One region of the Rhodococcus sp. G6(2025) genome, then DNA from elsewhere that is predicted to be linked to it. Evidence: riboswitches for the same ligand, from Rfam matches in the RefSeq annotation. Region 1 holds a riboswitch; the other holds the start of a gene.
What was found. A riboswitch is a leader RNA that binds a small molecule or an ion and turns the genes downstream of it on or off. The one in region 1 is predicted to bind glycine.
Positions count from the first base shown of each region.

Region 1 (14,638 bases):
TCCACTGAAACTACTCCACGGTATCTCGCACAGGCATGTAACCGCATCCACAGTTCCTATTGACAGTGATCCACGACACTGCTTTTATGAAGTGGCTAGGCCAATCTGCCACTGAGTCAATTTGCTCGCCGGCGGCGGTCGAGACCAGATGCCACTGCCACAGAACCGGAGACTTTCATGTCGACCGAGTTGATCCCCATACTTGCGCTCGCTGTCATGTTCCTGGCGGCGACCGTGCTGCCCGTGAACATGGGCGCTCTCGGCTTCGTTGCCGCCTTCTTCGTCGGAACCCTGTCACTGCACATGAGCAGCGACGACATCATCGCCGGATTCCCCAGCAGCCTGTTCCTGACGCTGGTCGGCATCACCTACCTCTTCGCGATCGCCCAGAACAACGGGACCGTCGACCTCATGGTCCGCGGGGCGGTCCGGCTGGTCCGCGGTCGTGTCGCGCTGATCCCCTGGGTGATGTTCGGGATCACGGCGGTACTCACCTCGATCGGCGCGCTCGGCCCTGCCGCCGTCGCGATCGTCGCGCCGATCGCTCTCGGCTTCGCCGCCCGCTACAAGATCAACGCCCTCCTGATGGGCATGATGGTCGTCCACGGAGCGCAGGCAGGCGGCTTCTCGCCGATCAGCATCTACGGCGTCACGGTCAACGACATCGCGTCCAAGGCGGGATTGACCAACAGCCCGCTCACCCTGTTCCTCGGAAGCCTCCTGTTCAACGCCGCTATCGGGGTGCTCCTGTTCGTCTTCCTGGGCGGTCGGGACCTGATCGGGCGCAGCGTGCACGACGACGGCGCCGAGAACACCGAAGGAACTGGTGCCGGTGGCTCGGGCGGAGGAGTGCCCGCGACCGGAGGTGGCTCGGGGTCCGGAGGGGCCACCGCGACCAAGGTGCGCCCGACGGCGACCCTCGCGGGCGCACCCGCACGCCCCGGAGTCACATTCGATCAGGCCCTCACTCTGGTCGGTCTCGCCGCGCTCGCGGTGTTCTCGCTGATCCTCGACCTGGACGTGGGGTTCATCTCGATGACGGTGGCCGTCGTCCTGGCGCTCGCCTCGCCTAAGGCGCAGAAGGGTGCGATCGCTCAGATCAGCTGGTCGACGGTTCTGCTCATCGGCGGCGTGCTCACCTTCGTGGGGGTCCTGCAGGAGGCGGGCACCGTCGAGTACGTCGGAAACGCGGTGGCCAGCCTGGGGATGCCTCTTCTCGTCGCTCTTCTGCTCTGCTACATCGGGGCCATCGTCTCCGCATTCGCGTCGTCCACGGCGATTCTGGGAGCGACCATTCCGCTCGCCGTCCCCTTCCTCCTCGCCGGCGAGGTGGGCGCGGTGGGCGTCATCGTCGCGCTTGCCATCTCCTCGACCATCGTGGACGTAAGCCCGTTCTCGACCAACGGAGCGCTGGTCCTCGCGAACGCACAGAATGTCGATCGAGACCGTTTCTACAAGCAGATCCTGAAGTACAGCGCCCTCGTCGTGGCCATCGGGCCACTCGTGGCCTGGGCGATTCTCGTGGTGCCCGGCTGGCTCTGACGGCCGGCGGGGAGGCGACCGGCCCGCCTCCCCGCGTCGTTGAATCGACTTTTCACCTCTTGACATCGGCCGAATCAGATGTTTCATTTAATTGGCTAGTCCACTAGGTCACTGCACCAACAGTCCAGCTCTCGCGGCTCTCGCCAGGAAGTAACGGGTGGTTTCACATGTCCACGAACACGATGGAGCGCACAGGTCCGCTGCAAGGAGTGGTCGTCGTCGATCTGACCCGCGCACTCGCGGGCCCCCACGCGGCGATGATGCTCGGCGACCTCGGCGCCGACGTCATCAAGATCGAGACCCCGCACGGCGGCGACGACACCCGCGGATGGGGGCCGCCCTTCGTGAACCCTGCTGACGCCAAGCGGGAATCGACGTACTTCCTGTCCGCGAATCGGAACAAGAAGTCGATCACCCTCGACCTCAAGGCCGAAGACGGACGGGCCACCCTCGAATCCCTCGTCCGGCGCGCCGACGTCCTCATGGAGAACTTCCGCACCGGCGTCCTCGACCGGTTGGGATTCACCACCGAACGGCTCGCGGAGCTGAACCCGCGCCTGGTCGTCCTGTCCATCAGCGGTTTCGGTCACGACGGACCCGAAGGCGGACGCGCGGGGTACGACCAGATCGCGCAGGGCGAGGCCGGACTGATGTCGCTGACCGGCCCCAATCCCGACGACGTCCAGCGCGTCGGCGTGCCGATCGCGGACCTGCTCGCCGGCATGTACGGGGCGTTCGGCGTCGTCGCCGCCCTGCAGGAACGTGAGCGCACCGGACGGGGCCGCGTCGTACGAACGTCGTTGCTGGCCAGCGTCGTCGGCGTGCACGCCTTCCAAGGGACGAAGTGGACCGTCGCCGGCGAGGTCGGTGAGGCGCAGGGCAACCACCATCCGTCGATCTCGCCCTACGGGCTGTTCCGCACCGCCGACGGCGCCGTCCAGATCTCGGTCGGCAGCGAAGGACTGTGGAAGCGGTTCTGCGCGGGCTTCCACCTCGATCCGGAAACCCCCGGAATGGCCACGAATCCCGAACGCGTCGAGAACCACAAGCAGGTCCTGGAACTGGTCGAGGACGCGTTCGGCGCGTACACCAGCGACGAACTTCTCGTCGAACTCGACCGCATCGGAGTGCCCGCGGGACGCGTCCGGACGATCTCCGAAGTCTACGAATGGGAGCAGACCAAGTCGCAGGGACTGCTCGTCGACGTCGACCACCGCACACTCGGCAACATCACGCTGCCCGGCCCGCCCCTGCGGTTCTTCGAACCGGACGGCACCGAGGTCACCGAGACCCGGCACACCGCACCACCGGTCCTCGGCGCGGACAACGACACCGTGATGTCGTGGCTGAAAGAGTGCAGCTGATGGCTCGCCTGACCGCTCCCGAACTGCTCGACCTCGTAGTCGACGCCGGCACGTGGGAGTCCTGGGACACGCCCCCGATCCAGGTCGCGGCGGACTCCGAGTACGCCGACGAACTTCTTCGCGCACAGGAGAAGACCGGCCTCGACGAGGCGGTGCTGACCGGAGTGGCCACCATCCGCGGCCGCCGAACGGCAATCCTCGTCTGCGAATTCGGCTTTCTCGGCGGCTCCATCGGAGTGGCCGCAGGCGAGCGTCTCGTCGCCGCGATCCGACGCGCCACGCGCGAACGCCTTCCGCTGCTCGCCCTGCCCACGTCCGGTGGCACGCGAATGCAGGAGGGAACGACCGCGTTCCTGCAGATGGTCAAGATCACGGCGGCGGTGATCAAGCACAAGGAGGCGCACCTGCCGTACCTCGTCTACCTGCGAAGCCCCACGACTGGCGGTGTCTTCGCATCCTGGGGGTCGCTGGGGCACGTCACCATCGCTGAACCGGGAGCGCTCGTCGGCTTCCTCGGACCGCGCGTGTTCGAGGCGCTGTACGAGTCGCCGTTCCCGGCGGGCGTCCAGACCGCCGAGAACCTGCACGCGCACGGACTCATCGACGCGGTGCGGCCGCCGGATCAGCTCGCCGAGATCGTCGACCGCGCGCTGCGCATCATCACCTCCGGCCGTGGTGGCCGGCCGTCGCTCGCGGACGCCCCCGTCCACGAGAGTCTGCCGGACGTCCCCGCCTGGGATTCGGTGGTCGCCTCGCGCCGCGAGGACCGGCCGGGGGTGCGGGAGGTGATGTTCCACTCCGCGTCGGATGTTCTTCCGCTCAACGGAACCGGTCAGGGTGAGGTCGATCCGGGCTTGATCCTCGCCCTCGTCCGGTTCGGTGATATGCCGTGCGTCCTGCTCGGCCAGGACCGTCGAGGGCAGACCACGCGGTCGCCGCTCGGCCCGGGCGCTCTGCGGGAAGCCCGCCGGGGAATGCGGCTGGCGGCGGAACTGAACCTGCCGTTGGTGACGGTCATCGACACCGCGGGCGCGGCATTGTCGAAGGAGGCGGAGGAAGGCGGTCTGGCCGGTGAGATCGCGCGCTGCATCGCCGACATGGTCTCGCTCGACGTCCCCACCATCTCCCTACTGCTCGGGCAGGGCACCGGCGGCGGCGCGCTCGCGTTGATCCCGGCCGACCGGGTGCTCGCGGCCCAGCACGGCTGGCTCTCACCCCTGCCACCCGAAGGTGCGAGCGCGATCCTGCACCACGACATCGCGCACGCTCCGGACATGGCCGCCCGGCAGGGAATCCGGTCGTCCGATCTCCTCGCGAGCGGCATCGTGGACGAGGTGATCCCCGAATTCCCGGACGCGGCAGACGAATCCACGGCGTTCTGCACCCGGGTGGGTGCGGTACTCCACCGCGAACTGTCGCTCCTCGATGCGGCAGACACCACCCAGCGACTCTCCGACCGTGCGGAGCGATTCGACCGGATCGGTCTGTTGCAGCCCGCACATGCGTGACCGCGGTGCCGGGGATCCCGATCGGATCCCCGGCACCGCGTCCATTCACTGGTCCGCGCGGACTAACGTCAGCATTCGACGAGATTCACCGACACGTTCACCGCGAGACCGCCGGTGGAGGTCTCCTTGTACTTCGAGCTCATGTCGGCGCCGGTGGCCCGCATCGTCTCGATCACCTGATCCAGGCTGACCCGGTGGGTGCCGTCGCCGCGCAGAGCCATCCGGGCGGCGTTGATCGCCTTGCCCGCCGAAATGGCGTTGCGCTCGATGCACGGAATCTGCACCAGGCCGCCGATGGGATCACAGGTGAGACCGAGACTGTGTTCCATCGCGATCTCCGCCGAGTTCTCCACCTGCTCCGGGCTGCCGCCGAGGATCTCGGCGAGCCCGGCGGCGGCCATGGACGCCGCGGAACCCACCTCGCCCTGACAGCCCACCTCGGCCCCGGAGATCGAGGCCCGTTCCTTGTACAGGGATCCGATTGCGCCTGCCGCCAACAGGAATCGCACCGACGTTCCGTCCGGGTCCGCCTTCCCGGCGGGGGTGTAGTGCAGCGCGTAATGCAGGACCGCCGGGATGATGCCGGCCGCCCCGTTGGTGGGGGCGGTGACGATGCGTCCGCCGGAGGCGTTCTCCTCGTTGACGGCGAGGGCCACCAGATTCACCCAGTCCTCGGCGAACGCGGGATCACGACCCGGATCCTCCAGATTCAGCCGCTCGTACCAGCCGCGGGCGCGGCGGCGTACCCGCAGACTGCCGGGCAGGTACCCGTCCCGGCTGATTCCGCGGTGCTGGCACTCGACCATCACGTCCCGGATGTGCAGGAGCCGCGCCCGGACCGCCGGCTCGGGCCGGAGGGCGCGTTCGTGCTCGAGCATGACCTCGCTGATCGTGAGCCCGTAGTGCTCGCTGAGGTCGAGCAACTCGCGCGCCGACCCGAACGACAGCGAATTCGCGCCCGCGGCGACGGGCAGCTCCGGTTCGGCGCCGGTGACGACGAATCCGCCGCCGATCGAATAGTACGTCTGCGCGTGCAGTTCACGGCCGGTCACGCTGGTGGCGGTGAGGGTCATGCCGTTGGGGTGAAAGTCCAGGACCGTCAACGGGTGCAACACCATCTCGTCTTCGGCGAGCGGGATGTCGACCGTCCCGCCGAGACGGATCCGCCGACTCGCCCGCACCTCGTCGAGTCGCGTCTCCATCTCCTCCGTGGCGATGGTTTCGGGCCGATACCCCTCGAGGCCGAGGAGGATCGCCGACATGGTGCCGTGGCCGGCGCCGGTGGCCGCGAGCGATCCGTACAGATCGACACGGACACCGGCGACGTCCCCGAGAAGGCCGAGTGTGTCGAGGTCGTCGACGAACGTGCCCGCCGCCCGCATCGGCCCGACCGTATGCGAACTCGAGGGTCCGATACCGACCGAGAACAGGTCGAACACACTGATCGTCACGAGTTACAAGCCCGGGTAGAGCGGGTACTTGTCGGCCAGTGCCCGCACTTCGGCGGCGAGTCTTGTCGTGTCGGCGCCGTCCGCTGCGGTGAGAGCTTGGGCGATGAGGTCGGCGACCGTCACGAAGTCGTCGCGGCCGAAGCCGCGGGCGGCGAGTGCCGGGGTGCCGATGCGCAGACCGGACGTCACCATCGGCGGCCGCGGATCGAACGGGACGGCGTTGCGGTTGACGGTGATTCCGATCGCATCGAGGCGGTCCTCGGCCTGCTGCCCGTCGATGGCGGCATCCCGCAGGTCGACGAGGACGAGGTGCACGTCCGTGCCGCCGGTGAGGACGCTGATTCCGGCTTCCTTGACGTCGGGTCGGCTGAGCCGTTCGGCGAGGACCTTCGCACCGTCGAGGCAGCGTTCCTGACGCTCCGCGAAGTCGGGTTCGGCCGCCATCTTGAATGCCGTTGCCTTGCCTGCGATCACGTGTTCCAGTGGGCCGCCCTGCTGGCCGGGGAACACCGCGGAGTTGATCTTCTTCGCGATGGCGGCGTCGTTGGTCAGGATGATGCCGCCGCGGGGTCCGCCGAGGGTTTTGTGCGTCGTCGACGTGACGACGTGTGCGTGCGGGACGGGGGACGGGTGGAATCCGGTGGCGACCAGACCCGCGAAGTGGGCCATGTCGACCATCAGGTATGCGCCGACCTCGTCGGCGATTTCCCGGAAGCGGGCGAAGTCCAGGTGCCGGGGGTAGGCGGACCAGCCGGCGATGATCAGTTGCGGCCGGTGCTCGCGTGCCGCCTTCGCCACCTCGTCCATGTCGATGCGGTAGTCCTGCTCGGACACCCCGTAGGCGGCGACGTTGTAGAGCTTGCCGGAGAAGTTGAGGCGCATGCCGTGCGTGAGGTGGCCGCCGTCGGCGAGGGATAGTCCGAGGATCGTGTCGCCCGGCTCGATCAGCGCGTGCATCACCGACGCGTTCGCGGTGGCGCCGGAATGCGGTTGCACGTTAGCGTATTCGGCGGCAAACAGCGACTTGACGCGGTCGATCGCGAGCTGCTCGATCGTGTCGACGTGCTCGCAGCCGCCGTAGTAGCGCCTGCCCGGGTACCCCTCGGCGTATTTGTTGGTCAGCACGGACCCCTGCGCCTGCATCACCGAAAGCGGTGCGTGGTTCTCCGACGCGATCATCTCGAGGCCGGTGCGCTGGCGCCCCAGCTCCTTGCCGATCAGTGCGGCGACGTCCGGGTCGAAATCCGCGAGGTCGCGGTTCAGGACGCTCATGCCTGCACCCCGTTCTTCTCGGCATACTCGGCCGCGGTGAGGAGTTCGCCGGCGGCGGAAGGCTGGACGGCGAACAGCCAGCCCTCGCCGTAGGGGTCGGAGGTGACCAGTCCCGGGTCGTCGACGGCGGCGGTGTTGATCAGGGTGACCCGGCCGCTCACCGGCGGATACAGCTCGGACACGGTCTTGGTGGATTCGACCTCGCCGCACGATTCGCCGGCGACGATGGTCGCACCGACCTCCGGCAGGTCGACGAAGACCAGCTCGCCGAGCGAGTTGACGGCGACCGACGTGATGCCGACGCGGACCGGCTCGTCGGGGAGCGTGGCGCCCGGCTCGATCAGGACCCACTCGTGATCGTCGGTGTAGCTGCGGTCGTCAGGGAAGGCGTGCGAAGACATGTGTGACCCTTTCGGGGCTGAAGTGGGTGGGAACGGCTCAGGAGCGGCGGTAGAACGGCGACGGCGTGACCACGAACGGTTCCTTCTTGCCGCGGATGTCCACGGTGAGTTCGGTGCCCGGTTCGCGGAACGCGACGTCCACGAAGGCGAGCGCGATCGGATGCCCGAGCGTCGGGGACAACGCCCCGGACGTGATGGTGCCGACCGCCGATCCGCCGGACGCGTCCAACACGGTGTACTCGGCACGGGCGGCCCGGCGGCCGCTTCCGGCGAGGCCGACGAGCACCCGCTGCGGGGACTGATCCGACAACTTCTGCAGGGCATCGCGGCCGACGAATTCCTTGTTCAGCCGGACCACCTTGCCGAGCCCGGCCTCGTACGGATTCGTGCCGAGGTTCAGTTCGTGGCCGTACAGCGCCATTCCGGCCTCGAGGCGGAGGGTGTCGCGGCAGGCGAGGCCGGCGGGGACGCCGCCGCGGGTCGTGGTGGCGTCGAGCAATGCGCGCCACAACTGTACGGACAGCTCGTTCGGCACGTACAGCTCGAAGCCGTCCTCCCCGGTGTACCCAGTACGGGCGAGGAGGACGTCGATGCCGGCGACCACCGCGCGCGCGACCGCGTAGTACTTCAACTCCGCCACAGTGTCGACCTGCTCGGCGGGAACGAGGGACTGCACGATGCCCTGCGCGGCCGGTCCCTGCACCGCGATCAGTGCGGTCTCCGCGGACTGATCGTCGACGTTCGCGGAGAAACCCTCGACGCGTGCCGCCAGTTCGCGGTGCACCGTCGGCGCGTTGGCCGCATTGGCCACCACGAGGAAATGCTCGTTGGCGAGACGGTAGACGACCAGATCGTCGATGACTCCGCCGTCCGCATTGCACAGGAGGGAGTACTTGGCTCTGCCGACGCCGATCTTCGAGAGTTCGCCGGCCAGAGCATAATCCAGGACCGCTCCGGATTCGGGTCCGGTGACCGCGATCTCGCCCATGTGCGAGAGGTCGAACAGTCCGGCGGTCTTGCGGACGGCGTGGTGCTCGGCGAGTTCGCTGTCGTACTTCAGCGGCATCTGCCAGCCCGCGAAGTCGGTGAAATGGGCTCCCAGCGCGCCGTGCTCGCCGAGCAGCGGGGACGCGGGCGTCGTGGTGAGGGTCATGCGAAGGCCTCCTCGGGGGTCTCGGCGATGGCCGAAGTGTCGATGTCGGTGGTGTTCTCGAAGGCCTCGGGCGCCGGGCACGAGCAGACGAGGTTGCGGTCGCCGTGGACGCCGTCGATGCGACGCACCGGGGGCCAGTACTTGGCGGCGCGAAGCGACGCGACGGGGTAGGCGGCGAGGTGGCGGGGGTAGGGCAGGTCCCATTCGTCCGCGGTCACCTGTTCGGCGGTGTGCGGGGCCTGACGCAGTGGGCTGCGCTCGAGCGGCCACACGCCATCGCCGACCAGGTCGATCTCGCGGCGGATCGACACCATCGCCTCGATGAAGCGGTCGAGTTCGGCCAGATCCTCGGACTCGGTCGGCTCGACCATCAGGGTGCCGTTGACGGGGAACGACAGGGTGGGCGCGTGGAAGCCGTAGTCGATCAATCGCTTCGCGACATCCTCGGCGGTGACGCCGGTCAACTTGGTGATGGGCCGGAGGTCGAGGATGCACTCGTGTGCCACCAGACCGGACGGGCCCGTGTAGAGGACCGGGAAATGCCGATCCAGCGACCGGGCGACGTAATTGGCTGCGAGAACCGCGGTTTCGGTGGCGCTCGTCAGCCCGTCCGGTCCCATGAGTGCGATGTACGCCCACGTGATGGGCAGGATGCCGGCCGATCCGTAGTTGGCCGCCGACACCGGGGTGCCGAGGTCGTCGCCGCCCAGCGGATTACCGGGCAGGAACGGCGCCAGATGCTCGCGCACCGCGACAGGCCCGACACCGGGACCACCGCCGCCGTGCGGGATGCAGAACGTCTTGTGCAGGTTCAGGTGTGACACGTCGCCGCCGAACTTACCTGGCTGTGCGAGGCCGACCAGCGCATTGAGGTTCGCGCCGTCGACGTACACCTGGCCGCCGGCCTCGTGCACCAGATCGCAGACCGTCCGCACGTCGCTCTCGTACACGCCGTGTGTGGACGGGTAGGTCAGCATGATGGCGGCCACCGCGCCCTCGTGCGCCGCGATCTTCGCGCGTAGGTCGCCCACGTCGATGTTGCCGTTCTCCGCGGTCGCGACGACGACGACCTTCATGCCCGCGAGAACCGCGGACGCCGCGTTGGTGCCGTGCGCGGACTGGGGGATGAGGCAGACGTTGCGTCCGAAGTCGCCGCGGGATTCGTGATAGCCGTGGATCGCGAGCAGCCCGGCCAGCTCACCCTGGGATCCGGCGTTGGGCTGCAACGAGACCCGGTCGTAGCCGGTGATCTCGCCGAGCCAGCGTTCCAGGTCGGCGACGAGCTCGAGGTAGCCGGCCGTCTGCGCGACCGGGGCGTACGGGTGGATGGACGCGAACCCGGGCCAGCTGATGGGTTCCATCTCGACAGCGGAGTTGAGTTTCATCGTGCACGATCCGAGCGGGATCATAGTGCGGTCGAGCGCGAGGTCCTTGTCCGACAGTGTGCGCAGGAAGCGGAGCATCGCGGTTTCCGAGCGGTGATCGTGGAACACAGGGTGCTGCAGGTAGTTCGACGTCCTGGCGAGTGCCGAAGGCAGTTCGGCCGCCGCGACGGTCGTCGGCTGCGCACCGAACACGGCGACCACCCGCCGGACGATGTCGTCGGTGGTGCACTCGTCGCAGGCGATCGCAACGTGATCGGCGTCGACGAGGCGGAGGTTGATGCCGTCCCGATCGGCCGACTCCACGATCGCCCCGGCACCCGCCGGGACCCGCACGAGAACCGTGTCGAAGAAGCTGTCGTGGACGATTGTGTGACCGGCGGCGCGCAGGCTTCCGGCGATGGTCGTCGCGTGGTCGTGCACCCTATTTGCGATGGCGCGCAGCCCTTCCGGACCGTGGTAGGCGGCGTACATCGCGGCGACGTTCGCAAGCAGTGCCTGCGCCGTGCAGATGTTGCTGGTCGCCTTGTCACGCCGGATGTGCTGTTCGCGGGTCTGCAGTGCCAGCCGGTAGGCGGTCTTCCCGTCGACGTCGACGGACACTCCGACGAGACGGCCGGGCAGCATGCGCTCGAGCCCGCCGCGCACGGCCATGTAGCCGGCGTGCGGTCCGCCGAAGAACAGGGGCACACCGAAACGCTGCGCCGACCCGACGGCGATGTCGGCGCCCTGCTCGCCGGGCGGCGTCAGGATCGTCAGCGACAGCAGGTCCGCCGCGACCGTGGTCAGCGCGCCGCGCGCCTTCGCCGCGGCGATCATCGGAGCCAGGTCGCGCACCGCGCCGCTCGCACCGGGCGCCTGGAAGACCACCCCGAACATGTCACCGTCGGGCAGTTCCCCGGACAGTTCCGCGACCACCACCTCGATGCCCACCGCCTTCGCTCGTCCCCGGACGACGGCCAGCGTCTGCGGCAGGCAGTCTGCGTCGAGGACGACGCGGTTGGTGGCGGACTTCGACTTGTTCGCCCGCCGCATCAGCAGCACCGCCTCCATCACGGCGGTCGCCTCGTCGAGCAGCGACGCGCCGGCCAGGGGAAGGGCGGTGAGATCCTCGATGACGGTCTGGAACGTCAGCAGCGCCTCCAGCCGGCCCTGGGAGATCTCCGGCTGGTACGGCGTGTAGGCGGTGTACCAGGCGGGGGACTCGAGCATGTTCCGCCGCAACACCGCGGGCGTGATGGTGTCGGAGTACCCGAGGCCGATCATCTGGACGCGGATCTCGTTGTGCTCCGACAGTGCCCGCAGATCGGTGAGAACTTGCTGCTCGGACCGCGCCGCGGGCAGATTCAAGGGCTGTGAGCTGCGGATCTGGTCCGGCACCGCGCTGTCGATCAGGTTCGCGAGACTGTCGTAACCGAGGGCGTCGAGCATCCGCCGCGACGCGGAAGCATCAGGACCGATGTGGCGGGACGGAAAGTCGCTGGTGAGGGGCACGCCGTGGGTGGCGGTGCGGGGTTCTGCTGGCACGAGGTGACTCCGGTTTCGTTGAGTCCGGACCGCACCGGACATCGACAAGGGGGCACCTCCCCGCTCTGTCCTGAAACCTGAGAGTTTGGGCGCACCGCAACTACGGCGTGCTCTTCACCTTCGGTAAGTTCCGGCTTTACGGCCGATACTTTCTCCAGAGTTGCCTCTGCGCTGCGGTACTGGGGCCTGAGAGATTCCCGGGGAGGAAGTTGCTCCTACGGCGCCTCCGAAACGGAGGTTCTCCCGCTGCGCGTCAACGGCGTCTTCAGTTGTGATTGGCCAAACAGTACACAGACGCCGCGGGTTTGTCTCCTTGGACCGACGGTGTTGCCAAAAGTCCTCGTCGTTTGGCATCCTCGATGCATCTTCGCTCCGACGTGACCGCACACGCCGGACGATGAGAGCCCAGATGCCCGCAGCCGCAACGGTTGTCGAAGTGTGCTCGCTCTCCCCAATCGCCTGCCCCGGTTCCGCGCTGTCCACCGCGCGGGTCCGACGACGCATACCGACCGGTTTCGACCGGCCCTAGGAGTTCCCCACATGACTGCACAGCCTGACGGCCGCCGACTGCTCCGCCTCGAAGTCCGCAACGCTCAGACCCCGGTCGAACGCAAACCGTCGTGGATGAAGGTGCAGATGCGGACAGGCCCCGAATACCGGGACCTCGCCGCCCTCGTCGAACGCGAGAACCTGCACACCGTGTGCCAGGAAGCGGGATGTCCCAACATCTTCGAATGCTGGGAGGACCGAGAGGCGACCTTCCTCATCGGCGGAAGCCAGTGCACCCGGCGGTGCGACTTCTGCCAGATCGACACAGGCCGCCCCGCCGCACTCGACCGGGGCGAACCCAGGAGGGTCGCCGAGTCGGTGCAGACCATGGGCCTTCGGTACGCCACCGTCACCGGGGTTGCCCGCGACGATCTGTGGGACGGCGGCGCCTGGCTGTACGCGGAGACGGTCCGGCAGATTCACGAACTGTGCCCGGGCACTGGCGTCGAACTGCTGATCCCCGATTTCAACGCCGATGCCGCGCAACTACGCAAGGTGTTCGACACCCGCCCGGAAGTACTCGCGCACAATGTGGAGACTGTTCCCCGGATATTCCGTCGTATCCGCCCTGCCTTCACGTACGAGCGGTCCCTCGAGGTGATCACACGGGCTCGGGAGGACGGCCTGATCACCAAGTCGAACCTGATCCTCGGGATGGGGGAGACCACGGACGAGGTGATTCAGGCCCTCCGGGACCTGCACGCGGCCGGCTGCCAGTTGATCACGATCACGCAGTATCTGCGGCCGTCGGCCCGGCACCATCCGGTGGCACGGTGGGCGACGCCGGACGAGTTCGTCATGCTCGACGGGATCGCCCGCGAGATCGGCTTCCTCGGCGTCCTGTCCGGTCCGCTCGTGCGCTCCTCCTATCGGGCCGGCCGCCTCCACGCGGAGGCCGTCGCCGCAACCGCAGTTCACTGAACCCCACCCTCTTCCGTTCCAGCAAGGAGTTCCCATGTCCCACCGATCTGCAGATGTCGTCATCCTCGGCGGCGGTTCCGGCGGCTACGCGGCCGCCATCCGCTCGGCCGAACTGGGCCGTTCGGTCATCCTCGTCGAGGAGAACGAACTGGGCGGCACCTGCCTGCATCAGGGGTGCATTCCGACGAAGGCGCTGCTGCACTCCGCCGAGGTCGCGGACAGTGCCCGCACCGCCTCGCAGTTCGGTATCGACGTCACGTTCGACGGTGTCGACCTCGAGAAGGTCCTGAGCTACCAGAACACCATCGTCACCCGACTGCACAAGGGACTGCAGGGCCTCGTCGACTCGTACGGCATCACCGTCGTCAACGGCCGCGGCCGGTTGGTCGGACCCAACGGAGTGGAGGTCGACGACGAGCTGATCACGGGCGGCGCCGTCGTCCTGGCAACGGGGTCGTCGCCGAAGACGCTGCCCGGCATCGGCATCGGTGGCCGGGTCGTCACCAGCGACCAGGCTCTCGTGTTGCCGTTGGTCCCCAAGAAGGCGATCATCCTGGGCGGCGGCGTCATCGGCGTCGAATTCGCCAGTGTCTGGGCGTCGTTCGGCGCGTCGGTGACGATCGTCGAGGCGATGCCACGGCTGGTGCCGAACGAGGACGAGACGATCTCCAAGTACCTCGAGCGGGCATTCCGCCGCCGCAAGATCGCCGCGAAGACAGGTGTGCGGGTGACGGAGGTGACGCAGGACGAGGACGCGGTGTCGGTCACCCTCGACTCCGGCGACGTACTCGACGCCGACGTCGTGCTGGTCGCAGTGGGGCGCGGACCCAACACCGCGTCCATGGGGTACGAGGAGACCGGAGTGATGCTCGACAAGGGCTTCGTGGTGACCAGTGATCGACTGCGCACCACGGTCCCGAACGTCTTCGCGGTCGGCGACATCGTCCCCGGGCTCCAGCTGGCCCACCGCGGGTTCCAGCAGGGCATCTTCGTGGCGGAGGAAATCGCCGGGCTCCGTCCGGAGGTCATCGACGAGACCGGCATCCCGCGGGTCACCTACTCCCACCCCGAGGTCGCGTCCGTCGGGTTGACCGAGACCGCGGCCCGGGAGAAGTTCGGCGAGAACGTCGAGACCGTCACCTACGACCTCGCCGGCAACGGCAAGAGCCAGATCCTCAAGACGTCGGGGGCGGTCAAACTCGTGGTGGCGCCGACCGGGGTCGTCGTCGGCGTGCACATGGTCGGCGACCGAGTCGGTGAGCTGATCGGTGAGGCGCAGCTGCTCTACAACTTCGAGGTCGACGCCGCGCAGGCGGCGAAGTTCGTGCACGCCCACCCCACGCAGGGCGAGGCGCTCGGCGAGGCACTGATGGCAGTGGCCGGCAAGCCACTCCACGTCCACGGCTGACCCCCATGTGAGTGGCAAAGTGTGCTGGCGCACGCTTTGCCACTCACATGGGGTGTTCGGCATGCGAACGCGCACTGGCGATTTCCGACCAGGAACTGTTGTGAGTTAACACGCCGGAACGGTGAAGTCATGCTTTCGTAATACGTCTGCGGAACAGTAC
Region 1 covers NZ_CP179750.1:7,196,734-7,211,371, reverse strand. Annotated here, with positions in the region: gene ACLIVD_RS33375 (SLC13 family permease) at 178-1,542, shown strand; gene ACLIVD_RS33370 (CaiB/BaiF CoA transferase family protein) at 1,710-2,906, shown strand; gene ACLIVD_RS33365 (carboxyl transferase domain-containing protein) at 2,906-4,414, shown strand; gene ACLIVD_RS33360 (L-serine ammonia-lyase) at 4,483-5,865, opposite strand; gene glyA (serine hydroxymethyltransferase) at 5,869-7,137, opposite strand; gene gcvH (glycine cleavage system protein GcvH) at 7,134-7,538, opposite strand; gene gcvT (glycine cleavage system aminomethyltransferase GcvT) at 7,576-8,691, opposite strand; gene gcvP (aminomethyl-transferring glycine dehydrogenase) at 8,688-11,642, opposite strand; glycine riboswitch at 11,765-11,856, opposite strand; gene lipA (lipoyl synthase) at 12,141-13,070, shown strand; gene lpdA (dihydrolipoyl dehydrogenase) at 13,105-14,478, shown strand.

Region 2 (14,638 bases), 2.1 Mb from region 1:
GCGCAGGCGATTCTTCGCCGCGCCGGCCGCGCGCGCTCACGGTGGCCCCGGGCGAGGTGTCCCCGGAGGAGTTCCTCACCGACCGCGAGGTGCGGATCAGCCGCGACGATCTGATCGCCCGGGCAGGGATCGACGAGAAGTTCCTCGGCGAACTGACCCGCGGAGGCCTGGTCGTTCCCGGGCCGGCGGGATTCTTCGACGAGGACGCGGTGACACTGGCGCGCACCGCGAGGGCGATGTCCGAGTTCGGACTCGAGGTGCGGCACCTGAGGGCGTTCAAGCTGGCGGCCGACCGCGAGGCCGGGCTGGTCGCGCAGATCGCCGGGCCTGTCGCCAAGGGCCGCGACGCCGGCGCCCGTGATCGCGCCGAGGAGATGGTGCGCGAACTGGCCGCCCTGTCTCTGACGTTGCACACCTGCCTGGTGAAGTCGGCAGTCCGGGGTGCGCTCGATCGGTGAGGTGAACTCGCCGACCGTCCCCACTTCCCAACGACGCTGCGCTCGAACGGCTGTACGGTCGAAGAGCAGACACGAATCGAATAGAATCCTGGTACGGCATTGTGTGCCGCGGACGGACCATTGCAGGGTGGAGGCAGACGCGATGAGCGAAATGCACGTGATCGGAGTTCGTGTCGAGCAACCCCAAAGTCAACCTGTTCTGCTGTTGCGTGAAACCGACGGCGAGCGGTACCTGCCCATCTGGATCGGCCAGACCGAGGCCACCGCGATCGCACTCGAACAGCAGGGCGTCGAGCCTGCGCGTCCGCTGACCCACGATCTCATCAAGAACCTGATCGAAGCCTTCGGTCGCACCCTGAAGGAAGTTCGCATCGTGGACCTGCGCGAGGGCACGTTCTATGCCGACCTCGTGTTCGACCAGAACACCCGCGTCTCGGCCCGCCCGTCCGACTCCATCGCCATCGCACTGCGAATCGGGGTGCCGATCTTCGCCGAGGAAGCGGTACTCACGGAGGCCGGTCTGGTTATGCCCGACGAGCGCGAGGACGAGGTCGAGAAGTTCAAGGAATTCCTCGAGTCCGTGTCGCCGGACGATTTCAAGGCAACCGACGGCTAGTTTGCGCCGTCGGAAAAGCCTCGGGCGCGGAGTAACGGTTGAGGTTCCTCCGGCGCGTTGCGTTGACCCCGTCTCTTCGGAGTCATAGCGTTCAGTGCAGTGATTTTCTGCCCTGCAGATTGTATCGGGCGTACGCTGAGTAGGTTCAGGGTACGGACTTGCTCGATGTCACTGGTGGCGCTTGCGCCGCTCGATGTGCTGTGGCTGTGCCGCGGGCACTGGCGACGCGCGTCACAGGCGCACTGATCGTCGGGTTCAGTGCAACATGCGAGAGGGAGTAGTCAGTGGGAGATCGGCCGCAGGAGAATGCGCTGAATCTTGCGCCCGGCGACAACGTTGCCGAGTCCGAATTCAGCTCCGAGGAGATCCAACCGGGCCTCTTCCCGGACGATTCCGTGCCCGACGACCTCGTCGGATACCGCGTCCCCATCGCCTGCCAGATCGCGGGAATCACCTACCGGCAGCTCGATTACTGGGCTCGCACGTCGCTCGTCGTGCCGTCCATTCGTGGCGCAGCAGGTTCGGGCAGCCAACGGCTGTACTCGTTCAAAGACATCCTCGTCCTCAAGATCGTCAAGCGTCTGCTCGACACCGGAATATCCTTGCAGAACATCCGAGTGGCCGTCGACCACCTCCGTAAGCGCGGAGTGCGGGACTTGGCCAAGATCACACTTTTCTCGGATGGGACCACGGTCTACGAGTGCACGTCCCCCGAAGAGGTCGTCGATCTGCTCCAGGGCGGGCAGGGTGTCTTCGGTATCGCGGTGAGCGGTGCGATGCGCGAACTGACCGGCACCATCGCCGATTTCCCGGCCGAGCGCGCCGATGGCGGCGAGAGCGAACAGAGCCCCGAGGACGAACTGGCGTCGCGGCGCAAGAACCGCGCGAGCCGCAAGACGGGCTAGCCCGCATCCATCGGAGCGCGGCGCTGCCTGCGCCGCCATCTGCAGCCGTGACATAGACTGGCGGTGCGTCGACGCCGTGCGGGAGAGTTCCGGGCACCGCAAGCACAGAAACATCGTGTGTGCGGGAGTTCGGGCGCCGAAGGAGCAACACCTCCCCGTCAATCTCTCAGGCAGACAGGACCGTGCGGGCTCCGACGTCTCTGGAAAGCGGTGGGAGCACCCACCCGCCCACGGGGAAAGGGCCGTCTTCACACCCGAACGACGGTACCGAATCTCTCAGGCGCTCGATTCGAGCAGGCGACAGAGGGGGAGGGACGTTCCGCTACGCGGGGCGTGTCCTGATCCTCCGAACTGCTTGGGAGTTGTCGTGATCGACGCTGGAAGCCGTACATTCGCCGATCGTCATGTCGGCCCGAACGCTGCGGAACTCGCGCACATTCTCGAACTGGTCGGAGCCGATTCGCTCGACGACCTCGCGTCGAAGGCCGTCCCCGCCGTCATCCTGGACGGGGTGACGGGCGGCATCGCCGACGGCCTCGACGCGCTGCCTGCACCGGTGTCCGAGCACGAAGCGCTCGCCGAACTGTCCGCACTCGCCGCGCAGAACACCGTGGCGACGTCCATGATCGGTCTCGGCTACTACGACACCCTCACCCCGCCGGTGCTGATCCGGAACATCATCGAGAACCCGGCCTGGTACACGGCCTACACGCCGTACCAGCCCGAGATCAGCCAGGGCCGCCTCGAAGCGCTCCTCAACTTCCAGACGATGGTCGCCGACCTGACCGGCATGGAGGTCGCCAACTCGTCGATGCTCGACGAAGCCACCGCCGCCGCCGAGGCGATGACGCTGCTGCGCCGGGCGAGCAAGAGCAAGTCCCCGCGGTTCGTCGTCGACGCCGACCTGTTCCCGCAGACGCTGGCCGTCGTCGAGACCCGGGCCGAGCCGCTCGGCATCGAGATCGTGGTGGCCGACCTGTCCGCCGGCCTTCCGGACGGTGACTTCTTCGGCGTCCTCGCGCAGATGCCTGGCGGGTCCGGCCGCATCGTCGACTACACCGACGTGATCGCCGCCGCCCACGAGCGCGGCGCACTGGTCGCGGTCGGGGCGGATCTGCTGGCACTCACGCTCCTCACCCCGCCCGGCGAGATCGGGGCCGACGCCTGCTTCGGCACCACCCAGCGGTTCGGTGTCCCCATGGGCTTCGGTGGCCCGCACGCCGGTTACCTCGCCGTGCACACCAAGCATGCACGTCAGCTCCCCGGCCGTCTGGTGGGCGTCTCCGTCGATGCCGACGGTGACAAGGCGTACCGGCTGGCGCTGCAGACCCGCGAGCAGCACATTCGCCGCGAGAAGGCGACGTCGAATATCTGCACCGCTCAGGTGCTGCTGGCGATTCTGGCGGCCATGTACGCCAGCTACCACGGCGCCGAGGGACTGAAGGCGATCGCCCTGCGCGTGGCGAACACGGCGCACTCCCTGGCCGCCGCGCTCCGCAGGACCGGGGCTGTCGTCGTCCACGAGCACTTCTTCGACACGATCCTCGTTCGAGTCGCCGGCCGAGCCGCGGACGTGGTGGCGAAGGCGAAGGACGCCGGCATCAACCTGCGGTTCGTCGACGCGGATCACGTCGCCATCGCGTGTGACGAGGCCACCACTGCCGACGACGTCGCCCAGGTGCTGGCGGCGTTCGGCGGCGAAGGCGCCGTGACCGAGGAAGCGGGCACGTCCGTCCCCGACGCGCAGCTCCGCGGATCCGACTACTTGCAGCACGAGGCGTTCACCCGGTATCGCACCGAGACGGCGATGCTGCGCTACCTGCGGGCGTTGTCCGACAAGGACATCGCACTCGACCGCAGCATGATCCCCCTCGGTTCGTGCACGATGAAGCTCAATGCCACCGCCGAGATGGAAGCGATCACCTGGCCCGCGTTCGCCGGACTGCACCCGTTCGCGCCGACCGGGGACACACCGGGAATCCTCCGCATCATCAAGGACCTCGAGAACTGGCTCGTGGCCGTCACCGGCTACGACGCGGTCAGCCTGCAGCCGAATGCCGGTAGCCAGGGCGAGTACGCGGGGCTGCTCGCGATCCGTAACTACCACCTCAGCCGCGGAGACGACCACCGCGACACCTGCCTCATCCCGTCGAGCGCCCACGGCACCAACGCCGCATCCGCGGTCATGGCCGGGATGCGCGTCGAGGTCGTCGCCTGCCGCCCGAACGGTGACGTGGATCTGGACGACCTGCGGGCGAAGATCGCCGACCATGCCGAGCGCCTCGCGGCGATCATGATCACCTACCCGTCCACACACGGTGTGTACGAGCACGAGATCGCCGACATCTGCGCCGCCGTCCACGACGCCGGCGGCCAGGTGTACGTCGACGGCGCCAACCTCAACGCCCTGGTCGGCCTGGCCCGTCCCGGCCGGTTCGGCGGCGACGTGAGCCACCTCAACCTGCACAAGACGTTCTGCATCCCGCACGGTGGCGGTGGCCCCGGCGTCGGTCCGATCGGTGTGCGGTCCCACCTCACGCCGTTCCTGCCCGGACATCCGCTCGCACCGGAACTCGGCACAGCCGGACCGATCTCCGCGGCCCCCTACGGCAGTGCGTCGATCCTCCCGATCACGTGGGCGTACATCCGGATGATGGGCGCCGTCGGGCTGCGCCGCGCAAGCCTGACCGCCATCGCCTCGGCCAACTACATCGCGCGCCGCCTGGACGAGTACTTCCCGGTCCTCTACACCGGCGAGGGGGGAATGGTGGCACACGAGTGCATCCTCGACCTCCGGCCGATCACCAAGGACACCGGTGTGACCGTGGACGACGTCGCAAAGCGCCTCGCCGACTACGGTTTCCACGCACCGACGATGAGCTTCCCGGTGGCGGGCACCCTGATGGTGGAGCCCACCGAGAGCGAGAACCTCGAAGAGATCGACGCCTTCTGCGAGGCGATGATCGCGATCCGCGCCGAGATCGACCGCGTGGGCGCGGGGGAGTGGCCGGTGGACGACAACCCGCTGCGCGGTGCCCCGCATACGTCCGGTTGCCTGGTCGCGGAGTGGAACCACCCCTACACCCGTGAGACAGCGGTGTTCCCCCGAGGCAAGGCACGGCCGAAGGTGTGGCCGGCGGTGCGGCGCATCGACGGTGCACACGGCGACCGCAATCTCGTGTGCTCCTGCCCGCCGATCTCCGCATTCGAAGACGCCTGACACAGCCGATGCCCGTCCCGCTCACGCGGGGCGGGCATCGCTCGCTCAGTCCTCGCGCACCAGCTCGAGGATCGTGATCTCCGGTGGGGCGCCCACCCGCACGGGCGGACCCCACGTGCCCACACCGCGGGTCGTGTAGAGGACGGTGTTTCCGATGCGGTCCAGTCCCGTCACCGACGGCTGCTGCAGCGGCACCAGATAACGCAGCGGCCACATCTGCCCGCCGTGCGTGTGCCCCGACAGTTGCAGGTCGACACCGAGGTCGGACGCTTCCAGTGCCTGCCGCGGTTCGTGCGCGAGCAGCACGACGAACGTCGACGGGTCGCGTCCGGCGAGCGCGGCCGGAAGGTCGGGTTCGTACGGGGCCGGCGAGGAATAGTCGTGGATGCCCGCGACGTCGAGGGTGGCGCCGCCCCGGGTGATCGTCGCGCGCTCGTTGCGCAGCGTCCGGATGCCCAGCCGGTCCCACACATCCAGCCAGCGACCACCGTCGTCGGCGTAGAACTCGTGATTGCCGCTGACACCGAACACCCCGAGCGGGGCCTCGAGGTCGCCGAGCGGTTGCAGATCGGGCGACACCTTGGCGACGGTCCCGTCGACCAGATCGCCCGCGATCGCGACGAGATCCGGCTGCTGCGCGTTCACCAGGTCGACGACCCGCCGGGTGAAATCCACTCCCCGCGCCGGGCCGACGTGAAGGTCGGACACGAGCGCCACACGCACACCGTCGAACTCGGCGGGCAGACGCTTCAGCGGCACCCGAACCCGCACGATCCGTGGCCGGGCGGCCTCCGACACCCCGTAGCCGGCGGCGCCGACGGCACCCACCACCACGACGGCGGTGGCGATGCGCAGGCTTCGCCGCCGCGACAGATCGACCTGTTCGTCGTTCCCGGTGCCGCGCAGGCGGCCGAACAGCCGCGTCAGCAGCGACGCCAACGCGACCAGGAGAAGCCCGAGCACCAGATAGAACATAGCGCCGAGCCACACCCAGCCCACCCATCCCGGGGGACGCGCCCATCCCGGATCGAAGGCTTCGCCGCTGCCGACGCCGATGACCGCGAGAACCCACAGGACCACGAGGGTCACGTCGACGACCACCGACCAGGGCCGGCCCAGCCCGGTGGCCCGCACGAGTCGCCGATGGAGCCACCATGTGACGAGTGCGAGGAAGACCGCGAAGACCAGGAGCCTCGTCACGACAGCAACTTGCTGATCGCGGTCGGCAGTGCCGCTCCGTCCGAGGACGCGACCTTCTCCAGCGACCCGCCGGTGCGATCGGCCAACGCCTGCAACGTGTTGAGGTCGGAGTTCTCGCCGATCGTCACCACGTCGATGCGCACCGGCTTCGACGTGCTCGAGGCCGCAGCGATGGCGGACAGCAGATCCGCGCGGGCAACGGAGTCGTCGTTGGCCCCGTCGGTGACGAGCAGCACCGAGTTGGTGCGGCCCGGCGTGTATCCGTCCACCGCGCTCTTGTAGGCCGCTTCGAGCGACGTGTACGTCGAAGACCCGGTGGCGGGTGTCGCCTTGGCGAGCCGGGCGTCGAGTGCCTGCCTGCGGGTGCCCTCCGTGAAACCGCCCGCCGAGAGGGGACCGGTCGCGACCACGGTCGTGTACGGCCGCGACCCGTCGAGCGTCGTGCTGTACTCCCACAGCCCGAGGTTCGACGAGTCCGGAGAACGGTCGACGTGGGCTGTGAGCGCTGCCGTCGTGTTCGCGAGGCGCGTCGCCGTCCCCTCGCGCTCTCCCATCGAGCTGGAAACGTCGAGCAGGACGGTGGAGGTGCGGGGGGTGATCGGATTCCGGATCACCTGCATCAGCTCGGCCGCAGCGGCCGCATCGGCGGGAACGAGGGTGGATTCGAAACCGGGAAAGGCCAGCGCGGTGTCGTCGGGCCGGGCGAGTCCCTCGACTCGGAACCCGGCGTCGGCCAGGACCTGTGCCTGTTCGGGTCGACGGACGAACTCCGCGAACTGCGCGGCGGCGCGGCTCTGTGTCTCGTCGACGGACGGGCCTGCCAGAACGGCCGCGGGGTGATCTGCCACGGGTGTCGGGCCTTTCGGCATCGATGTGGTGATGTCGGCTCCGGGTGCGTCGCGCAGGGCCTGGTAGACCTGCTGTTCGGTGGCCGCGACCGCGTGGATGCCGGAGGTGGCGGGATCGCCCTGCTCGGCCAGCGCGGTGAGCGCCTCCCGCGTCGTCGCGGGCTTCGTCTCCGACGACGCCTCGTAGCCGAGCGCCAGACCGGTGAGTGCCGACGTGACGGGAGCAGAACGAGCCTGCTCCTCCGTCACCGGACCCGTGGGGCTTCCCGCGACCGCGGCTGCAACCGCTTCGACTGCCATCTCCGTGCTCTCGGCGCCGGGGCCGACGGGGAGCGCCATCCCCAGGCTGCCCCAGCCCGGCAGGCCGAGAGTCGCGAGGGAATCGCGGCCGGTCTGCAGCGACGGCAAGTCCTTCCAGTCGATCGCCGGCGTGCCCGGCGAGTTCGCGAACGCCGTCCGGACCGCGAGCACGACGGGGCTGGTCGCCACGGGACGCGCTTCGCCGCTGATGACGCCGGTCGCCGAAACCTGCTTGACGGAATGCGAGCTCGACGGAATCCACAGAGCGGGGCGAGGCCCGAGCGCCGCTGCGTCCCACGGGCCGTCCGGCCCCGCGGACAAGGCGTCGCGCACGGTGTCGGACGCGACGGCGGTGACCGTCACCGACACGCACTGATCGCGGATCACCGGGGCAGTCTCCGTGAAATGGTCGGCGAGAGTCTGGAGCTGGGGTGCGATGTCGGGATCCGCCACGACCGCGAGCACGGATTCGCCTTCGACGCAGGCGCCCGCGGCAGCCACGCCCTGATCGGTGATCCGGTCACGCAACTGGAACCAGCCCACGACACCTGCCGCGATCACGACGACGAGACCGAGCACGATCAAAGGCCCCCTGCTGATACCCCTGGCGCGCGATTCGCCGCGATGCTGCCCCACGTGCTTTCCAGCCCCTGTCCGACGAGTTCGACGTTGACCCTCGCAGTGTAGTGATGCGCAGGATCAACCCGACCTGACACGTGAGTGGCAAAGCGTGCGCGAGCACGCTTTGCCACTCACGTGGGGGGCGACCGGTCAGGCGTTGGCTGCTTTGTATTCGCGGCGGCGGCGGTGCAGGATCGGTTCGGTGTAGCCCGACGGCTGCTTGGTGCCGTCGAGGATCAGTTCCTTCGCGGCCTGGAAGGCGATGTTGGTGTCGAAGTCGGGGGCCAGCGGCCGGTAGGTGGGGTCGTTCTGGTTCTGCCGGTCCACGACCGGGGCCATCCGTTGCAGCGACTGCACGACCTGGTCGGCGGTGACCACTGCGTGCCGGATCCAGTTCGCCAGCAGCTGGGACGAGATGCGGAGGGTGGCGCGGTCTTCCATCAGGGCGACGTCGTGGATGTCGGGGACCTTGGAGCAGCCGACGCCGGCGTCGATCCAGCGGACCACGTAGCCGAGGATGGACTGGCAGTTGTTGTCGAGCTCTTCCTGCTTCTCGGCCTCGGACCAGTCGGTGTTCGGGGCGAGGGGGATGGTGAGGATCTCGTCGAGGGTGGCCCGCCGGGTGCCCGTCAGCTGGTTTTGGACGGCGACGACGTCGACCTGGTGGTAGTGGGTGGCGTGCAGGGTGGCCCCGGTCGGGGACGGCACCCATGCGGTGTTCGCGCCGGCCTTGGGGTGGCCGATCTTCTGCTCGAGCATCTCGGCCATCAGCTCGGTCATCGCCCACATGCCCTTGCCGATCTGCGCCCGCCCCTGCAACCCGCAGGCCAGACCGGTGTCGACGTTCCAGTCCTCGTAGGCGGTGATCCAGGTCTGCTTCTTCATCTCGGCCTTGCGGATCATCGGCCCGGCCTCCATCGAGGTGTGGATCTCGTCGCCGGTGCGGTCGAGGAACCCGGTGTTGATGAACACCACCCGCTCCGACGCCTCCCGGATGCAGGCGGCGAGGTTGACGGTGGTGCGGCGTTCCTCGTCCATGATGCCGACCTTGAGGGTGTTGGCGGGCAGCCCCAACACCTGCTCGACGCGGCCGAACAGTTCGGTGGTGAACGCGACCTCGTCGGGGCCGTGCTGCTTGGGTTTGACGATGTAGATCGACCCGGTGCGGGAGTTGACCAACGGCCCCGTCTGATCGCCCGTGCTGAGTCCGTGGACGGCGCACAGGGAGGTGATCAGGGCGTCGAGGATGCCCTCGGGGATTTCGGTGCCGTCGCCGTGCAGGATCGCCGGGGTGGTCATCAAATGCCCGACGTTGCGGACGAACAGCAGCGACCGCCCGTGCAGGGTGAGCTCGGACCCGTCCGCGGCGGTGTAGGTGCGGTCGCCGTTGAGGCGGCGGGTGAAACTTTTGCCGCCCTTGGTCATCTCCTCGGTCAGGTCGCCGCGGTTCAGGCCCAGCCAGTTGCGGTAGCCGATCACCTTGTCGTCGGCGTCGACGGCGGCGACGGAGTCCTCGAAGTCCATGATGGTGGTGACCGCGGACTCGAGCACCACATCCTTGACCCCGGCCGCGTCGGTGGACCCGATCGGGGAGGTGGGGTCGATCTGGATTTCCGCGTGCAACCCGTGATTGCGCAGCAGCACACTGGTCGGGGCGGCCGGGTCGCCGAGGTAGCCGACGAACTTGCCCGGCTCCGCGAGCCCGGTGATCGTGCCGTCGGCGAGCTGCACGGTCAGGGCGGTGCCGTCGACGGTGTAGCGGGCGGCGTCGGCGTGCGACCCGGTCGTCAGGGGGGCGGCGGTGTCGAGGAAGGTGCGGGCCCAGGCGATGACCTTGTCGCCGCGGACCTTGTTGTAGGAGCTCCCGGCCTCCGCGCCGCCGTCGTCGGGGATGGCGTTGGTGCCGTACAGGGCGTCGTACAACGACCCCCACCTCGCGTTGGAGGCGTTCAGCGCGAAGCGGGCGTTGAGGACCGGGACCACCAGCTGCGGGCCGGCGGTGGCGGTGATCTCGGTGTCCACGTTCGCCGTGGACACCTCGAACGGGGCCGGTTCGGGCACCAGGTACCCGATCTCGGTCAGGAACGCCTTGTACTCGGCCGGGTCGATCACGGTACCGGCCCGGTCGCGGTGCCAGCCGTCGATCCGGGCCTGCAGGTCGTCGCGGGTGGCGAGCAGGGCCTTGTTCTTCGGCGCCAGCTCGTCGATCACCTTGGCCGCACCCGACCAGAACCCGTCGGCGTCCACCCCGGTCCCCGGCAGCGCCTCCTCGTTCACGAAGTCGTAGAGCACCTTCGCGACCTGCAGACCGCCGACCTCAACACGCTCAGTCATGAAATGCCTCACTGTTCCGCACTTGGAGCACCGGACGGGTGCCATGAACCGCAGCCAATGTTACCCGCTGGTAAGGATGCGGTGTGGCAGATGCTCGGCGGAGGATCGCCCCGAGGTGAGGGCGGGAAGTGAGGTCAGGCCTTCTCGCCGGTGGACGGCTCCAGAGACGGGGCCTCCGACTCGATGGGCGTGTCGTTCTCGGCGTCGATCCGGTGCAGATCGCCTGCGGCCTCTGCCGCGCTGAGACGCGAACGACGCCAGGCGACGACCAGCAGTCCGGCCCACACCGCAACGAGAGCGAGGTACCCGAGGGTGGCGGCGACGCCGGTGACGTCGAACGTCTTGAACAGCTTCTGCGCGTTGGTGATGATGATGATGCCGCCGACACCGGTTCCCAGAAGGGTCGCGGGCACCCGGCTGACGAGCCAGGCGGCGAGCGGGGCGGCGATGATGCCGCCGAGAGCCAGCCCCGCGATGATGGGGATGTTGTCGAAGAAGTCGCTGCCGAGACCGAAGATGAATCCGATGCTGGCCGCGGCGGACACCAGGAACTCCGACGCGCTGACCGAACCGATGACGGTGCGCGGTGCGGTCTTGCCGCGAGAGAGCAGCGTGCTGGTGGTGATCGGCCCCCAGCCGCCGCCGCCGCTCGCGTCGATGAATCCACCGAACAGGCCGAGCGGTGACAGGAACTTCGCCGTGTGCGGCGACGTCCGGGCGTCGTTGACGGCGGGAGGGCGGATCGAGAAGCGGAGCAGGACGTACACACCGATCGCCAGCAGGATCGTCGATGTCACGGGGACGGCGGCGGCCGTCGACAACTGGGACAGCACCGTCGCACCGAGGAACGCGCCGATGGCGCCGGGGACACCCAGGCGCAGTACGAGGGCCCAGTCGATGTTGCGGAACCGCCAGTGCGACGCGCCGGAGGCGAGCGTGGTGCCGACCTCGGCGAAATGCACTGCTGCGCTGGCGTGTGCCGGTCCGACGCCGCTGAACACGAGCAGGGTGGTCGCAGTCACGCCGAAGGCCATGCCGAGAGCGCCGTCGACCAGCTGGGCACCCACGCCGACCAGCGTGAAAATCAAGAGCTTGAACATCGAGACTCCGACCGAGAGAGCGAACCGTCAGGGCAGCAAAGACCAGCGAGCAGGCTGGTCAGCAACATCCCTGGTCGAAGGCATGGCCTCGGCGGGAGGGCCAGAAGGGCATGAGGGCGAGCGAGGCCGCGGGGCCTGCCTGCGCGCTCGTGCCGTTCACTCGGACTCCCACATCTCTCGTCGCGTGCGCAGCCGTCCGCGCACAAGGCTCGACACTAGCTGGAGGGGTGGGCGCGTGTCATCTTCACACGCGCCCAACCGCTCACAGTTTTCGCGCAGAGATCTCGAAGCCCGCGTCGCGCAGCCGTGTCACCAGGACGTCGCCGAGTGCCGTCGCGGGGGTGAGGACGCCGGCCGAATCCGGCAGTGCATCGCCGCCGAGGACGAGGCTCAGCGCGGATTCGCCGAGCATCACCGCGGTGGCGCTGTATCCGGGGTCGCCCTTCGCCTTCACCCGCGACGTGTAGCGCGCGCCCGTGGTGGTGGTCGTGTACACGTCGATGGTGAAGTGGCCCTTGCGCTGCGCCTCTTCGCTGGGGCCGTCGCCCGGTGAGGGCAGAACGCGGTCGAGGACGTACCGGGTGGGCGGGAGGGCCATTCCGACGATCAACCCGCCGAGGCCGGCCGCCACCGCACCCGCGATCACCGGTGTGATCGGGGAGCTTCCGACGTTCATGACCTCGCGGTACTTGAATTCGCGACCGTAGGCCCAGTCGCGGAGCGCGTTACTGCGCCGCACGACCCGGGTGTTGTAGGGGCCCATGAAGAAGGGGGCCTTCCACCCCTTCAGGCCGGGTGCGATGTCCTTGCCGTTGACCACGCTCATGTCGGACTGCTTGCCGAGGTCCGGTTCCTTCGAGCGGTCGGGGCTCAGCGAGTACGGCGAAGCCGCGAGATGCCGCGACGCCGGATTCTTCTTCGACACGTCCACCTGTGTGCGAAGCGAATCGATCGTGCCGCCGCTGACGCCGCCGCGCACAGATGTGACCACCAGGGTGGTGTCGGTGAGTTCGCCGGCGCCGTCCTCCCGGACCTTCTCGTGCAGGACGTGCACCCCGAGGTCGGACGGAATCGAGTCGAACCCGCAGGAGTGGACGATCCGGGCGCCGGTCTCGCGGGCCCGATCGTGGTTCGCGTCGATGCTCTCGCGGGCGAACAGCACCTCTCCGGTGAGGTCGACGTAGTCGGTGCCCGCCTCGGCGCAGGCCGACGCGAGGGCGTGTCCGTACTTGGCGTACGGCCCGACCGTCGTCGCGACCACCTGGGTGCGTCCCGCCAGGGCTGCGAGCGACGGGGCGTCGTCAGAGTTCGCGACGATGAGGGGCCACTGCGCCGCGCGCGGACCGAGCGAGGACCGCACCGCTTCGAGTTTGGCGGCTGTCCGCCCCGCGAGCGCGATCCGCACGCCGTCCGGGGCGTGCTGTGCGAGATAGTTGGCGAGAAGTGTGCCGACGAAGCCGGTGGCCCCGTAGACGACGAGATCCAATTCACGTGCGCTGTCTGTCATGGCACGACCCTACTCGGCGGTAGGGAAGCGGCAGCTCAGACTCCGGTACCGGGGTGGGTGGGTGTGAGGGGTATCCGGGTGCGGAGCCGCAGGACGACGTAGCCGACCCACGAGGTGACGACGCCGAGCGCGACGAGAGTTTGGATCGCTCCCGCGGCGGATTCCGGGTAGACGACCCCGGTGAGGTAGTGGGAGATGAACCCGGACGAGGGGAGTGGGTCCTGCCCGGCGCGGACCCGGGCCCAGCTCTCCACATGTGTCAGCGGACAGTCGATGCCGACGAGGAGGCCGGTGAATCCCCAGGCCACCGCGGCGAGGTGGAGGGCGATGGTGCGCGGCCAGTGCCAGGCGAGAAACCCGCCGCACACGACGTAGAGGATGAAGATCAGGTGCGCGACGGCAGTGGCGTCGGCGACGACCTCGAAGAAGACGTTCCCCATCGATGCACCCCTGACATCCGAAGTTCCCCCTACGCCATCGTAGGCGTCGTCCGGCCGGGTCCGCCGGGTAACGGGCTCAGGCGGTGCCGCGCACGTCTTCCTTGACCACCAGGATCGGAATGTCGACCTCGAGGAGGACGCGCTGCAGCCACCGTTCCAGGAGGAACTTGCCGATCGGGGACATGCGCCGGGTACCCACGACGAGCAGATCCGCACCGCTGCTGTCGACCAGCGCGCACAGTGCGCTCACCTGATCTCCGTCGTGTTCGTTGGTGCGCAGTTCCCACGACGACTCGCCGACCCCGCCGCCCTCGAGCGTCGCCTGGATCTCGGCGCGCAAGGCGGACCGGTCGGACTCGGCGTCCTGCCCGGGGTCGTCGTCGAGGACGTGGAGGACGAGCAGCTGTTCCCGTCGTTGCACAGCCTCGCGGGCGGCGTGGACGATGGCCGCCCGGCCTTCCGGGCTGTCTCGGTGGACAACGGCTATCGCCATGAAGCGCCTCCATTTGCAGGTATCGGTACGACCCCTATTATCCCCGTGCCGGAGAGTGCTCCGGCTGTGTCGATGCTCTCGTAGGCGGATCCGAGCTGTGTTCGATCACCAGGATGAGGGCTCGTAGTCCTTCAGGAAGCAGCCGTGCAGATCGACGCCCTGCTCGCCCTGGACGATCGGGTCGTAGACGCGGGCGGCGCCGTCGACGAGGTCGAGGGGGGCGTGGAAACCCTCGTCGGCCAGGCGCATCTTGGTGTAATGCGGCCGCTCGTCGGTGATCCACCCGGTGTCCACCGCGGTCATGAGGATGCCGTCCTCGAGCATCTCCTTGGCGCTGGTGCGGGTGAGCATGTTCAGCGCGGCCTTCGCCATGTTGGTGTGCGGATGCCCCGGACCCTTGTAGGCGCGGCTGAACTGGCCCTCCATCGCGGAGACGTTCACCACGTACTTGCGGCGGGCGCCTGCCGCCGCCATCGCGGGGCGCAGCCGGGACACGAGGATGAACGGGGCGACCGAGTTGCACAATTGCACCTCGAGCAGCTCGATCGGGTCGACTTCCTCGACCGTCTGGACCCAGCTGTTCGTGTGCGCGAGGT
Region 2 covers NZ_CP179750.1:5,088,268-5,102,905, reverse strand. Annotated here, with positions in the region: gene ftsR (transcriptional regulator FtsR) at 1-458, shown strand, start outside; gene ACLIVD_RS23390 (bifunctional nuclease family protein) at 601-1,074, shown strand; gene ACLIVD_RS23385 (MerR family transcriptional regulator) at 1,359-1,979, shown strand; glycine riboswitch at 2,049-2,172, shown strand; gene gcvP (aminomethyl-transferring glycine dehydrogenase) at 2,347-5,199, shown strand; gene ACLIVD_RS23375 (metallophosphoesterase) at 5,245-6,399, opposite strand; gene ACLIVD_RS23370 (substrate-binding domain-containing protein) at 6,396-8,126, opposite strand; gene ACLIVD_RS23365 (malate synthase G) at 8,319-10,502, opposite strand; gene ACLIVD_RS23360 (sulfite exporter TauE/SafE family protein) at 10,637-11,602, opposite strand; gene ACLIVD_RS23355 (saccharopine dehydrogenase family protein) at 11,865-13,109, opposite strand; gene ACLIVD_RS23350 (DUF2784 domain-containing protein) at 13,145-13,549, opposite strand; gene ACLIVD_RS23345 (universal stress protein) at 13,626-14,042, opposite strand; gene ACLIVD_RS23340 (SDR family NAD(P)-dependent oxidoreductase) at 14,148-14,638, opposite strand, start outside.
Region 2: linked by a shared signal. The riboswitch ahead of gcvP (aminomethyl-transferring glycine dehydrogenase) and the one ahead of gcvP (aminomethyl-transferring glycine dehydrogenase) in region 1 are both predicted to bind glycine.